3 regions of the Caballeronia sp. NCF2 genome follow, and region 2 is predicted to be linked to each of the others. Evidence: predicted binding sites of a transcription regulator. Region 2 holds the regulator's gene; each other region holds the start of a gene.
What was found. Region 2 encodes FliA, which starts transcription of late flagellar genes. Its sites were predicted from a motif close to CTAAAGTTTNNNNNNNNNNNGCCGNTA; they were not measured.

Region 1 (4,552 bases), on a different contig from region 2:
TTCGGCTTGCTGCGACGAAGCGATTGCGCTCAGACGGTTCTGGGCTGCACCCAGCGTTGCCTGCACGTTGTTCAGCGTCTGCAGTGCGTTGTCGATCGAGACCAGCGCGACGTTGGCGCCCGTCGTGGTGCTGATGTCGAGGTTCGCGACCGTGTCCGGCTTGTTGATCTTGTTGATCGACGCGTTGAGGGTGGTGATCGCGGAGCTCACGGATGCGCCCATCGAACCGGCAATGCTCGTGCTGAACGTCAGCGTGTTTTCGTGCGGTGCTGCAGCCGTGCCCGTGCCTGCGGTGCCCGAGCCGAAGATGGCCGTGACGGCCGTCGAGCTCAGCGCGACGTTGTTCTGGTCGGTGAACGAGAAGCCGCCCTTGCCGTCCGACAGCACGTTGATCGAGGTGATCGTCGCGCCGGAAGAGGCGTAGGCGCCGCTCGACGACAGCGACAGGTTCGAGAACGTGCCGAGCGTGTTGCCCTTCTGCACCATGCCGCCGCCGAGCGAGTTCGCGCCCATGTCTTGGCTCAGGTCCAGATTGATCGTCTGACCGACGTTCGCGCCGACCTGGAAGCTCAGGCTGCCAGCCGAACCGTCAAGAATGTTGCGGCCGTTGTACGTCGTTTGCGAAGCGATACGGTTCACTTCGGCGATCTGCTGCGAAACTTCCTTCTGCAACGAAGCCTGGTCGCTCGACGAGAGCGAGCCGCTAGCGGCTTGCACGGCCAGCGTACGGATACGCTGCAGGCTGGAGGTCATCGACGAAAGCGCGCTCGAAGCCGTCTGGGCAATCGACACACCGTCGTTCGCATTCGAAACGCCCTGGTTCAGGCCGTTGATCTGCGTTTGCATCCGGTTCGAGATCGCGAGACCTGCTGCGTCGTCAGCAGCGCTGTTGATGCGCTTGCCCGACGAGAGGCGGGTGATCGCCGAAGACAGCGCGCTTTGCGTGCCGTTGAGGTTCTGCTGTGCAACCAGCGAGTTGATGTTGCTGTTGATACCGATCATTTTGTTCTCTCCTGGGAGACTGTATCTGGCTTTGGCTAAAGCACCGAGTAAGTTGCCTGGCGGTCCTGCGCTCGGTGATAGCCGGCCGCCTACTTGTGGTTATCGGGCCCCTCGAAAAAAACTTAAGGCCCGCGCAAACGATTTGTGTAACGAATTCTGTTGCGAGGCCGCGAAGCCTTGCCCGGCAAGGCGCCGATTTCGCGCGTATGCTTTTTGGTCCCTCTAGACGCATTCGGAGCGCACATGCAGACACGCAATATCGGCACATCGGAACTGAAAGTTGCGCCGCTCGTCTTCGGCGGCAACGTGTTCGGCTGGACTGCCAACGAGCGCACGTCGTTCTCGATCCTCGACGCGTTCGTCGACCACGGCCTGAATTTCATCGATACGGCCGACGTCTATTCCGCCTGGGTCGACGGGCATCAGGGCGGCGAATCGGAGACGATCATCGGCAAGTGGTTCAGGGAAAGCGGCAAGCGCCACCAGGTCGTGCTCGCGACGAAAGTCGGCAAGCTGTCCACGCGCGCCGGGCTCTCGGCGGCGAACATCGCGGCGGCCGTCGACGATTCGCTGCGGCGTCTCAAGACCGATTACATCGACGTCTATTTCTCCCATTACGACGACGAAACCACGCCGCTCGACGAAACCCTCGACGCGTATCAGACGCTCATCAAGGCGGGGAAGGTGCGGGTGATCGGCGCGTCGAACTACACGGGCGAGCGGCTAGAAGAGGCGTTGAAAGTCGCGAAGGATTCGGGCTTGCCGGCGTATCAGATTCTGCAACCCGAATACAACCTCTACGACCGCGGGGGCTACGAGACCGGTCTCGAACCGGTGGCAGAACAGCACAAGATCGCCGTCGTGCCGTATTACGCGCTCGCGAGCGGCTTTCTGTCGGGCAAATATCGGTCGAAGGCGGACACGCAGCACAAGGCGCGCGGCTCGCGCGTCGAAAAGTATCTGACGCCGCGCGGCCTCGAGATTCTCGACGCGCTCGACGAAGTCGCGAAACGCAACGACACGGCGCCCGCGACGGTCGCGCTCGCGTGGATGATCGCGCGCCCGAGCGTGACGGCGCCGATCGCCAGCGCCACGTCGGTCGCGCAACTGGAGAGCTTGGCCGCCGCGACGCGCCTGCAACTCGCAGCCGACGATATCCATCTGCTCGACGAAGCCAGCGCGTGGCAGAAATAGTTCTGTTGCATCAATGAGTTGGCCGGCGCGCGGGAGTTGGCAATGGCGCGGTGTTCTGGTAACATCGCGCCCGAATCGAGAAATGTGCCCGATTTCCTGCCTTCGCCGCTGAAAATGACAACGTCAACCAACAGCGGCGAACGGCTCTGAAACGCGCCTTCGTGTGGTTCTTTCGAAAGCGCCTGCCGCTTCCGCGGCTGAATCTCAACGCTCTCTTTTCCGGCCTCCGTGGCCGCTTTGCTCGTGTCCGTCGCGCCGTTCTCACGTCCGGCGGACGATCGGAGTGCCGGGGCGCGGCAACTCGCAGTCGTCGCGCGCTTGAAAATACGTTTAGCAAACCAGGATTTACATGACCACTATCGTCCTCAAAGAAAACGAGCCGTTCGATGTCGCGATTCGGCGTTTCCGCCGCACCATCGAGCGCAATGGCCTGATCGCCGAACTGCGCGAGCGCCAGTCGTACGAAAAGCCGACCACCGAGCGCAAGCGCAAGAAGGCCGCCGCTGTCGCGCGCCTGCGCAAGCGCCTGCGCAGCCAGATGCTGCCGAAGAAGATGCACTAAGCGTCTTGTTCGGGCGAGGGTTTTCGGATCCTCGCGCCGAACGGCAAAACGGCGGTGCGACCCGTAAGGGCGCACCGCCGTTTTCGTTTCTATTGCCTTTTTTAGCGAGGGCGTTCAGACGAACGCGTGACGCCTGCCAAGCGCCGCGAGCAACGCCGGCCACTCTTCGATTTCGGCGTAGTCGTGAACTTCCTCCAGCTCGATCAGCAGATCGATGATGTTCGGATCGTAGGCATTCACGTTCGATGCGTAGAGCGCCCGCAGCAGACCGCCGTCCCGCGCATGCCGATAGTAGGAAATGCCGACGCCTTCCAGCTCCGGCTCGTACACATCGTCGCGCACGAGCGACCCGATCGCGCACTTGCGGCCTTCCGGACTGCGAAGCCTGCACGAACCGTTGTCGTCTTCCGAGACCGCGCGCTGCGTCAGCAAGTGCTCGCTGACGCGCTCGTAAATGTCCTTCGGGCTCAACATCGTAATAGGGCTCAACATCACAGCACCTGCAATATCACGCGGCCGTTTTAAGAAGTTCGGCTGACAACCCGAACTGACGCGCGATCGACGTCAAACGCTCGCGCCATTCCCATTTGCCGAAGACGTCATGCACGTTCTGCAGGCACGACAGCAGCTCGACGGTGTTGGGATCGAACACGTTGATGCGCGAACGGAGCAGCGCCCGCTTCAGCGCCACGACGCCGACATCCATGTACGCCGGCAGCTGCTCGGGCGGCTTCGCGATGAAGCGAATGGGCACGCCTTCCATCGCGGTGACATAGTCGCGCGGCTTGATGAAGCTCCCGACAGGGCAGCCGCCGCAGTATCCGCGATAGGCGCCGCCGCCCCGCGGCAGCAAAGCCGCTTGCCCTTGTCCGAAAAGATGCTGGACTGCGCTGTTGAAAATCTCCTGATGCGTCAGGAAGTTCAAGCTTTTCATGATCTTCTCCCCTGCGCCCCTGCGCAGCGGCCATACGTTTAAGTATTCGAGAACCTGCACCTGCTTACCGAAAGCGGCAGCGTCGTTGCAAATATGGCGCAACAGAATCGACGCTCGCCGCCCGGCCTCTGCTCCGAGCACGGCGGTTTTCCCGGCCTGGGCGTGTGGTCTGACTGCGCCCTGTGTGCTCGCGTCGGATTTCTACACTCAGTGACGATCCGTACACCGTCAGTTATAACGGTTCGGAACGGTAAAAAGGTGCGCCAGCGCACGCGAGGAAGCCATTTTTACACGGCTCGTACGTTCGTGCAGTGCGGAAAACCCGGCCAAAAGCCTTGCAGTTCGGGCAATTGCCCGTGCTTCACTGCAAAAAAACCGTCATCTATAAGGATTTACCCTAGATCGCGTAAATTACGCTACACGATGTTGTCAAAAGGCAAAATTTTTCCGCATAGGAATCGATCAAAGCGGGGTTTTTGCAACGGTCTTCCGTTTTGTCTTAGGTTTTTCTCGCGACATGCAACCCACGGCGTGATCGTTGACCATGCCGGTGGCCTGCATGAACGCGTAGCAAATCGTCGTGCCGACGAACTTGCAGCCGTATTTCTTGAGCGCCTTGCTGAGCGCGTCCGATTCCGGCGTGGACGCGGGCGTGGGATTTTTCGCATCGCGCGGCGTGTCGATCGTTTTGCCGTCGACGAACGACCAGACGAAATCCGCGAACGAGCCGTGCTCCTGCTGGATCTGCTTCACGGCGCGTGCATTGAGCACCGCCGATCCGATCTTCGCCCGGTTACGCACGATGCGCGCGTCCTGCACGATCCGCTCGACGTCCTTCTCGGTGAAGCGCGCCACCTTGT
Region 2 (4,552 bases):
ACGATCTGATCGCGCATCACATGCCCGAGCGACAACTGCGCGCCCCGATGCGGACAGTAATCGCGCCACGCATGCGCCGCGCCGATGCTGTCCCGCCACACGACGATCCGCTCATCGGCCACGATGAATCCGCGCGCGCCGCCTTCCGGCACGTCTTCGCTATTGCAAACGGGCAGCCATTCGGCAGCCAAAGAAATGGATTCGTCGCGCATCGCCGTGAATGAGAAATGGACGTTCTTAAGCTGTTCTTACACGAAACACAGCGTCTTCGCAAAACGTTGCAAAATAGCGGATCGCTCGCTCGGTGCAACTCGATACCACTCCATTCAGCCGATGCCATGCGACGGGGCCGCAGTACTTGGCAGCAAGATAAAAGAAAGAAATCACCATCCAGGGGTTCAGTATGGAGCAGGCGCATCAACCGGCACGCCGGACTTATGCCTTCGCATGGTCCGAACACCGGAATCCGGAACGCGAGCAGGCCACGCTGCGGGTCTGGATGGGAGCGGTGGTTCTTCTGGCTTACGGCGTTTTCGCGTGGCTCCGCCCTTCACACGATGCCTTCCTGACCACGCGCCTCGTCGCGCTCTATGTGTCTTATGGGGCGATCACGCTTCTGATCGTCAGCCGCATGAGCGCGCCTTCTGTTGCGCGCCTGACCGTCACGACCATCGCCGATCAGACGATCCTCGGGCTCGCGCTCGCCGCGGGCGGCGCAAGGGCGCTGCCGCTTCTCTGGGTGATGTTCTGGTTTCTGATCGGTTCGGGATGCCGATACGGCAAGCGCACGCTCGCCGTATCGTGCGCGACGGCGCTCATCATCGTCACGGCGATAGCCGTCTGGCAGCCGTGGTGGCACGAGAATCTTCCCGCCGCGATCGGGCTCGCGCTGAGCGTACTCGGCGCATCGGTGTATCTGAGCGTGCTCGTCGATCGGCTCGGCAACGCGAATCGCGATCTAGCGCGTCAGGCATCGACCGATCCGCTCACGGGTCTGTCGAACCGGTACGCGCTGGAAAGAGTCGTCGATCGCGCGATGAACGCGCCCGAAGCCAATGGCGATCACGCCATCGCGCTCCTTCTGATCGATCTCGACGGCTTCAAGGAAGTGAACGATACCTACGGTCACGCCGTCGGCGATCTGCTGCTGCAAGCCTTCGCGGACTCGCTCGCGAAGCGCATGCGCAAGTCGGACACCATCGCGCGTCTGGGCGGCGACGAGTTCGTCGTGCTCGCGCATCAGATGCGCGACCGCGACGCCGTGTTGTCGGTGGCCGACAACATCCATTCGGCGCTCGGCGAAATTACGTCGGTGCAGGAGCGGCCGGTGTCGGTATCGGCGAGCATCGGCGCATGCCTGCTTTCGAGCGCGGCGTCCGCGCATCAAACCGGCATGACCGCCGTGCTGCGCGCCGCCGACCGCGCGATGTACCGCGCGAAAAGTCTCGGCGAAGGGAAAACGGTCTTCGCCGAGACGCGGGACTTCGAGATCAGCTAGGGAACGTCAGGCCTCGACGCTCGTCCACGCCTGCTCGCGCAGCTTCGTGCGCAGACGCGCGACCGCTTGGCTGTGCAACTGACACACGCGCGACTCGCTCACTTCCATCACCGCGCCGATTTCGCGCAGGTTCAGGCCGCGTTCGTAATAGAGGCTCATCAGGAGCTTCTCGCGCTCGGGCAGCTTGTCGATGGCTTCGATCAGCGCGCCGCGAAGGCTGTCGTCGAGCAGCGCGGACAGCGGATCCGAACGATCGACGCAATAGCGGTCGAGGAACGGCTCGTCGTCGGCGGAGCGATCGAAGTCTTCGTAATAGATCAGCTGGCTGCCGTGCAAGTCCTGAAGCATCGACTGATATTCGTCGAGCGGCATCTTCATGTGCTCGGCGATTTCCTGCTCGCTCGCCGCGCGGCCGAGGTTCTGCTCGACCTTGTGCACCGCCGATTCCACTTCGCGCGACGTCTTGCGCATGCTGCGCGGCAGCCAGTCGTTCGCGCGGAGCTCATCCAGCATCGCGCCGCGGATGCGCTGGCTCGCATATGTTTCGAACTGCGCGCCCTGATCTTCCTTGTAGCGGCTCGCCGCGTCCAGCAGGCCGATCATGCCGGCCTGAATGAGATCGTCGAGATCGACGCTCGCCGGCATCTTGGCGACGAGTTGAAGCCCCAGCCGTCGAACGAGCGGTGCGTATTTCGTCAGCACTTCCGACTGTGAGAGTTTGCCTTGGGCGTTATACATCTTGGTCACCTATCTTGATCACATCGACGCCGTGCTGCTCAATGCAAAGTCGTGAAGCGCAGCCGCACGATGCGACGCCTCCCGCGCGCCCTGTACAGAGTCGCTAACCGGATTTCGCGCGTCGGCCTGGCCGCCCGCATCGCGCATATAAGGCGCGGGGCGCATCGGCCAGTGCAGGAGCTCCGCCGCGATTGCGCGGTAGTCGCGCGCCGCGGCCGTGGCCGGGAACGCTTCGACTGCACAGCGTGAGAGTTCCATCGCCCGAGCGACGCGCGCATCCTCGGACACATATCCCGCCTGCACGAGCGACACGGCCAGATACCGGCTCGCGACGCCCGACAGGTTGTCGAACGCGACCGCCGCGTCGGCCGGGTTCTGCACGTGATTGACGAGCACGCGGAACTGGCCGATCGCATGGGCGTAGTGCAGTCGTTTCATGCACGCATACGCCTCGGTGATCGCCGACGCGGCTACCCGCGTCACAATAAGAAAGTCATGCGCCTGCGCCGCGAGCGTCGACAGCGCGCCGTGGCGATCGAGTTGCGCATCGATCAGCACGATGTCCGCCGGACCGTCGAGCAGCGCGCGGCATTGCGCGGCATCGTGAACGATGCGTTCGTCGCGCGGCGCGGCCATCAGCGAGAAGCCGAACGGCGTGCGCTCGACGGCATCGCCGAGCATGCGCCGGCCCGACATCACCGAGGCGAGCGCGCCCGCGTCTTCGGTGCCCACGAGACGGCTCACCGATCCCGCGTTGCGGTGCTCGTCGATCACGAGCACGTCCTTGCCGTGGATGGAAAGCGCCGCGCCGAGATTCACCACCGCCGACGTGCATCCGATGCCCGCCGGTCCGCCCGCGATCGCCACCACGCGCGAACCGGCGCGCGTAAGGAGCCGTCGCAGGCCTTCCGCCTGGTCGAGCACGAACTTATCCAAAGTGCACCTCATGCAGTTCGGTCGTGGCGCGCGCGGACAACGCGGACAGCAGCGCAGGCGTTTCTTCGTCTTGCGGCACGAAGGGCGAGTTGTCGCGCGGGATGCAGAACGCGCTCTTGATGAGAAACCGCTTGGTCGCGACGTACAGGTTCTCCGGCACTTTCTGACCGGTCGACACGTAATGCACCGGCAGCTTGTAGCGGATGACCGTATCGAGCACGCCGCCGAGATTCGTCGCTTCGTCGAGCTTGGTCAGGATGCAGCCCGCGAGCGGCGGCTGGTCCGCCGCGCTCTTGTAGGCCTGCACGACTTCGTTGAGCGTGTCGCCGTGGCTCGTCGCGTTGAGCAGCAGGATGCGCTGCACCGGATGACCCGCGCCGCACAGCATCGCGATCTGATCCGAGACCATGCGATCGCGCTGGCTCATGCCGATCGTGTCGATCAGCACGATATGTTTGTTGCGGAGTTCCGAAAGCGCGAGTTGCAGGTCCGCGCCGTCTTTCACCGCGTGAACCGACACACCGAGAATCTTGCCGAAAATGCGCAGTTGCTCGTGCGCGCCGATACGGTAGCTGTCGGTCGTGAGCAGCGCGACCTTGCTTGCGCCGAAGCGCATCACGCAGCGCGCGGCGAGCTTGGCCGTCGTGGTCGTCTTGCCGACGCCAGTCGGGCCCATCAGTGCGAACACGCCGCCGCGTTCCATCAGCGCGTCTTCGCTGTCCATCACCGGAATGTTCGATTCGAGCACCTGCTGCACCCACTCGAGCGCGCCTTCGACGCTCTCGAGTTCCGGCATGTTGTCCACCATCATGCGGACGAGCTGCGCCGAGAAACCGGCGGCGAACAAACGCTTCGTGAGCGCGCCGCCCGTCGGGTTGCGGCGCTGGCGCTCGCCCCACATGAGACCGGAGAAGTGCTCTTCCATCATCGAGCGCATCGACGAAAGCTCGTTCATCACCGTTTCGTTGACGACCTGCTCCATGCGCGTGCGGATCGCTTCGGTGACGACGGCCGCCGCGTTCGCGGGCAAGCCATCGAATGCGTGTTCCTTCGATGCCGGCGCGGCGTTCGCCTCGGCTGCTTCGGCGTGCGGCGCGCTCGCGTTGATCTTCTGCGCGGCGCGGCGCGCGGCGATTTGCGCGGCTTCGCGTGCCCAGTCGGGCGTTTGGACCTTCGGCTCGACGGCGGCTTCCGCGCGCTTCGTTTGCTGACGCATGGCGTAGCGGGCCGAGTCCGCCGTCTTTTCGACGCGCGTCTCTTGCGCAGTCACCGGGACCGGCACGCCCATGCCGCGTGCGATCGCAGCCGACGCGGTCAGCGGACGGTTCGACGGCATCGACGCCTGCTGCGCGATGCGCTTCGCATGCTCGATCAGCCACG
Region 3 (4,552 bases), on a different contig from region 2:
AGCGACGAATCCGGCGTGCCGCTGCTCGACGAAGACTATCTGATTCTCTCGACGATCCATTCGGCGAAGGGCCAGGAATGGCGCAACGTGTTCGTGCTGAACGGCGTCGACGGCTGCATTCCGTCCGATCTCGGCACGGGCAGCGACGAGGAACTCGACGAGGAACGGCGGCTGTTATACGTCGCGATGACGCGCGCGAAGGAAGACCTGCACATCATCACGCCGCAGCGCTTCTACGTGTACAACCAGACGCATCTCGGCGACCGTCACGTATGGGCGCAGCGCACGCGTTTCATTCCGCCGCATCTGATGCAGAACTTCGAAGCGGCCGCGTGGCCGCCCGTCATCGCGCCCGCTGCGCCGACGGCGGCGGGGCTGGCTGCGGCCGCGAAAGCGAAGATCGATATCGCGGCGCGCCTAAAGGGAATGTGGGACTGACCTGAATCTCAGCGCTGCGCGCGCGATGCACGCGGCGCGCGCGGCGACGGCGAGAAGATGCTGCGCAGCCATGCTGCGAAGCGTGTGTAGCCGTCGTAAGGCTCTTCGACGAAAAGCTCGGGCCGCAGCGAGCGCAGATATTCCAGCACTTGCTGCGCTTCCTGCTTCTGGATCGAGCCATAGAAGATGCCTAGCCGCAGCAGGCAGCGCAGTTCGCCGAGCTTCTCGCGCGCGGTCGAACCGATGCTCGTCTCCACCGAAATCTTGGTTTCATACACGCGCTGACGTAGCGAATCGGCGAGACGCCATGCGGGCGTCTGCATCTTTTCCTCGACTTCGCGAATATCCGCCGCCGCCGATTTGATCTGCGAGGCGAGCATGTCGACTTGCGATACGTCGCCGTCCGCTTCGGTGACGATCGCCGTCGCCCACGCGCGCGATGCCTTGACGAGATCCTCGGCGGTCCAGTCCGCGCGGATCGCGAACGCGAAGCCGTGCTCGGCTGCCTGCCGGATCAGGATCTCGACGACGTCCGGAAACTCCTTGTCGAGCGCGCGCTTCGCCCACGCGTACTGGCCGTGCGTGAGCATGCGCTGCACCGCCTGCTCGGTGAGCGGCGTGTTGTTGTCCAGGAGCTTCGCGCGCAGGAAGTCCTCGAACGAAGGCGTGACGAATTGCGGATCCAGCTTCAGCGACAGACGCGTGAACGCTTCGAAATCGCGCTGCAGCGAAGCGATGGTCTCGTCGCGTAACGATAAGGTGATTTGACGCATGTTGGTTCCCGGTTCCGCCTTCGATCCCCGAAGGCGGGAAAAGCTGTCGGCGCCGCGTCTCAGGCGGAGTCCATTCGTTTCTGTTATCGGCGCGCGCTTCGGGAACTTGAGGATTCTTCGATGCTCTTTGAAAGCCGTTTAACGGCTGATGGAGAGAAAACGTTTAGCGCAGCACGGCGAACTGCCACGCGAAAAACACCGCGAGCGACACGGCAATCGTCAAAAGCGGCCGTTTCGTGAACGCGCAAACGATGATCGCGACGATCGCAGCCACGAGCTGCGGATTGCGCCAGGTGATTTCCGCGCCGTTACCGTGCGGCGAGACGGTCATCGGCACGATGATCGCGGTGAGCACCGTCACCGGCACGAACGAAAGCGCGGTGCGGACGATCGGCGGAAAGGGCAGGCGTTCGCCCAGCACGAACACGGCGGCGCGGATCGCGAACGTAACGGCCGCCATGCCGAAGATCAGCGTGACGTAGTTCATTGCGTGCGCTCCTTCGCGTTCTTCAGACGATGTTTCGCGTGGCCCTTCGCCTGCGGACGGTTTTCCATCAGCGTGAGCAGCATGCCGACGGCCACGCCGACGAACACCGCCGCGAGCAGGCCGAGCTTGTACGGCCAGCCTTGCCACGCGAACGACAGCACGCCCGATGCGAGCGCCGCCGCGACGAAACGCACGGCGACGAGCTGCGGCACGATGATCGCGATGAACGTCGCGACCATCGCGAAGTCGAGCCCGAGCGATTTCAGTCCGGGAAACGCGGCGCCGAACAGGAGGCCGAGGAGCGTCCACAACTGCCAGTTCAGATACATCGCGACGCCGGAGCCGAAGAAGTAGTGCGGCCCGATCTCCCCCGGCGCGCGCTTCTGATAGTGCGCGTAGGCGACGGCGAAAACTTCGTCGGTGAGCATGCCCGCGAGCGCCCAGCGCCAGCGGCGCGGCAGATGCGCGACATACGGCGCGAGCGTCGCGGAATAGAGCACATGACGCAGATTGACGACGAGCGTCGTCGCCAGAATGACGGCGAAGCTCGCGTGCGACGCGATCAGGCCGACCGCGATGAACTGCGCCGAGCCCGCGAACACGACGAGCGACATCAACTGGCCGTGCCAGAGCGTGAGCGGACTTGCGGTGACGAGCGTGCCGAAGATCACGCCGAAGGGCGCGGCGCCGATCATCATCGGGATGGTGTCGCGTGCGCCGGCGGCGAATTCGCGCAAAGGTGTTGCTTTCAAGATTTCCTCCTATGGAAGCGAGGATACGCAAAACGTCGATGAGAATGCTTGTACGTTCTTGCGCTTTCCCGAGGCCGGACCGCCTAGCGCCAGCGGCCGGGCGGCACGCCGAACGTGCGCTTGAAATGGCGCGTGAAGTGACTCTGATCCGTGAAACCGCTCGCCGCCGCGACATCCGTCACGGATGCGCCCGCGCGCAACGCCGGCAGCGCGCGCACGATCCGCAGCTGATTGCGCCACGCATGCGGCGCGAGACCGGTTTCGCGCGTGAAGAGGCGCGCGGCGTGGAAGGTCGAGAGACCGACCGTCTGCGCGAGTTGGGCGAGCGTGACGGGTTCGAGGAGATCCTCGGCGAGGCGGGATTTCATCGTCGTGACGCGGTGCGCGTCGGCGGCGAGCGGCGCGATGCGCGGACGTTCGAGCGCGTGGCGTCCGAGCAGCGTCGTCACTGCATCGACGAGCGCCAGTTCCGCGGCGAGCGGGTCGGCGCCGTTTTCCAGCAGGCGATGCGCGATCTGCAAACGCCGCGCGAGATCGGGATCGCGGATGATTTCATCCGGAAACCACGGCGACGATTCCGGCCGCCCCGACAGGTCGCGCGCGAGAGTTTCGACGAACGGCACCGGCAGATAGAACACGCGATAGCGCCAGCCCGCATCGACGGCCCGCGCGCCGGTATGCACTTCGCCGGGATTGATCACCGGCACCGAACCGGCTTCGGCGACGTGATGCGCGCCGCGATAGTCGAAGCACTCCGCGCCGGCCTCGATCACGGGCACCGTATAGGCGTCATGCCAGTGCGGCGAGAATTCGTGATCGTAGTATTCGGCCGTGACCATGTCCGCGTCCGGCACGAGCGGCGAGCGCCAGTAGCGTGCGGCATTGCGGAAACGGTCGGCGTGCATGATCGAGCAATTCTGAGATAAGCGGAATCGCCCAGTTTACAACTTTGCTTCGCGCCCGGCCGGACAGTTGCGTGTCACTTCACCGGTATGGTCGTGCCCTCGGGCATCGGAACCGCCGTCACGCTGTTTTTCGGGCTGCCGGTCGCGATGCGGTCGCTGTAAGTCAGATAGACGAGCGTATTGCGTTTCGTATCGACGACGCGCACCACATGCAGCGTCTTGAAGATGAAGGACATGCCGGCCGAGAACACGTCGGTTTTCTGCTTGAGCGGTTCGGCGATCTTGATCGACCCGACCTGGCGGCACGCGATCGACGCTTCGGTCGGATCTTCGGCGATGCCCAGCGTGCCTTTCACGCCGCCCGTGCGCGCGCGGGACACATAGCAGGTGACGCCCTGGACGAGCGGATCGTCGTACGCATCGACGGTCACGCGGTCCGATCCGGTGAAGCGGAAGTTGGTGTTGACGCTCGCGATTTCCTCCGCGTGCGCGAGTCCGGCGCCGGAGAAAAGTGCGAGCGATGCGGCGAGCGCGAGGACGGAGCGGTTCATCGTCATCCTTCGGAAAAGAGAAAGGGCGTCGTATTGTATCGACGCCCTTGGCTCTTCGATGCATCTCGTGCCCGCATGCGGTCAATGAAAGATCAGATACAGAATCACCAGCACGATGACCGGCACGCCGAGCAGCCATCCGAGTAGATAAGGCATGTTGTCCTCCTTCGCATGTTGTTTTCGACGGTTTCAGTATCGCGAGGATGCGCCGCCCGCGTTAGCCGTGCGTGTCCGAAATGCGTGTAGGCGACGTCCTATCATCACTTTCTTGCGGCTTACAGATTCGTAATGTGATTGGATCAGGCCGCGCGGTTTTTCTTCGCGGGAACATCGCGATACAGCGTGCGCACGTAATCGAGATGCGCGCCCGCGCACTCCCGCGCCCGCGCCGGATCGCGCGCTACGATCGCATCGAAGATCGCGCGATGCTGCGTCATCAGGTTCGCTTCGACTTCGTCGTCGTAATCGACGAGACGGTGCGACGTGAGCATCGATTCGCGCACCAGTTCATTGAGTCCGTGCATGACGTGCGTGAGCGCGACGTTGTGCGTCGCGTCCGCGATGGCGAGATGGAACGCCGCGTCTCTCTCCGCGATGCGCGTGCTTTTTTCGGCGACGGCGTTTTGCAGCGCGTCGAAGGCGGCGG

Region 1: NCS02_RS01100 (flagellin) is a predicted target of FliA. The motif match lies at 1,103-1,129, and genes of this name have one in related genera.
Region 3: NCS02_RS10290 (DUF4088 family protein) is a predicted target of FliA. The motif match lies at 1,296-1,322, and genes of this name have one in related genera.

Annotation. Positions count from the first base shown of each region.
Region 1 covers NZ_JALQDN010000001.1:235,304-239,855, forward strand. The annotation lists gene NCS02_RS01100 (flagellin) at 1-1,002, opposite strand, end outside; gene NCS02_RS01105 (aldo/keto reductase) at 1,246-2,196, shown strand; gene rpsU (30S ribosomal protein S21) at 2,546-2,758, shown strand; gene NCS02_RS01115 (hypothetical protein) at 2,873-3,250, opposite strand; gene NCS02_RS01120 (hypothetical protein) at 3,267-3,692, opposite strand; gene NCS02_RS01125 (DNA-3-methyladenine glycosylase I) at 4,155-4,552, opposite strand, start outside.
Region 2 covers NZ_JALQDN010000037.1:29,896-34,447, forward strand. The annotation lists gene NCS02_RS13905 (Rieske 2Fe-2S domain-containing protein) at 1-191, opposite strand, end outside; gene NCS02_RS13910 (GGDEF domain-containing protein) at 404-1,498, shown strand; gene NCS02_RS13915 (RNA polymerase sigma factor FliA) at 1,505-2,236, opposite strand; gene NCS02_RS13920 (MinD/ParA family ATP-binding protein) at 2,255-3,172, opposite strand; gene flhF (flagellar biosynthesis GTPase FlhF) at 3,165-4,552, opposite strand, start outside.
Region 3 covers NZ_JALQDN010000021.1:15,719-20,270, reverse strand. The annotation lists gene NCS02_RS10295 (ATP-dependent helicase) at 1-438, shown strand, start outside; gene NCS02_RS10290 (DUF4088 family protein) at 447-1,211, opposite strand; gene NCS02_RS10285 (AzlD domain-containing protein) at 1,375-1,698, opposite strand; gene NCS02_RS10280 (AzlC family ABC transporter permease) at 1,695-2,396, opposite strand; gene NCS02_RS10275 (helix-turn-helix transcriptional regulator) at 2,534-3,355, opposite strand; gene NCS02_RS10270 (CreA family protein) at 3,430-3,906, opposite strand; gene NCS02_RS10265 (FadR/GntR family transcriptional regulator) at 4,206-4,552, opposite strand, start outside.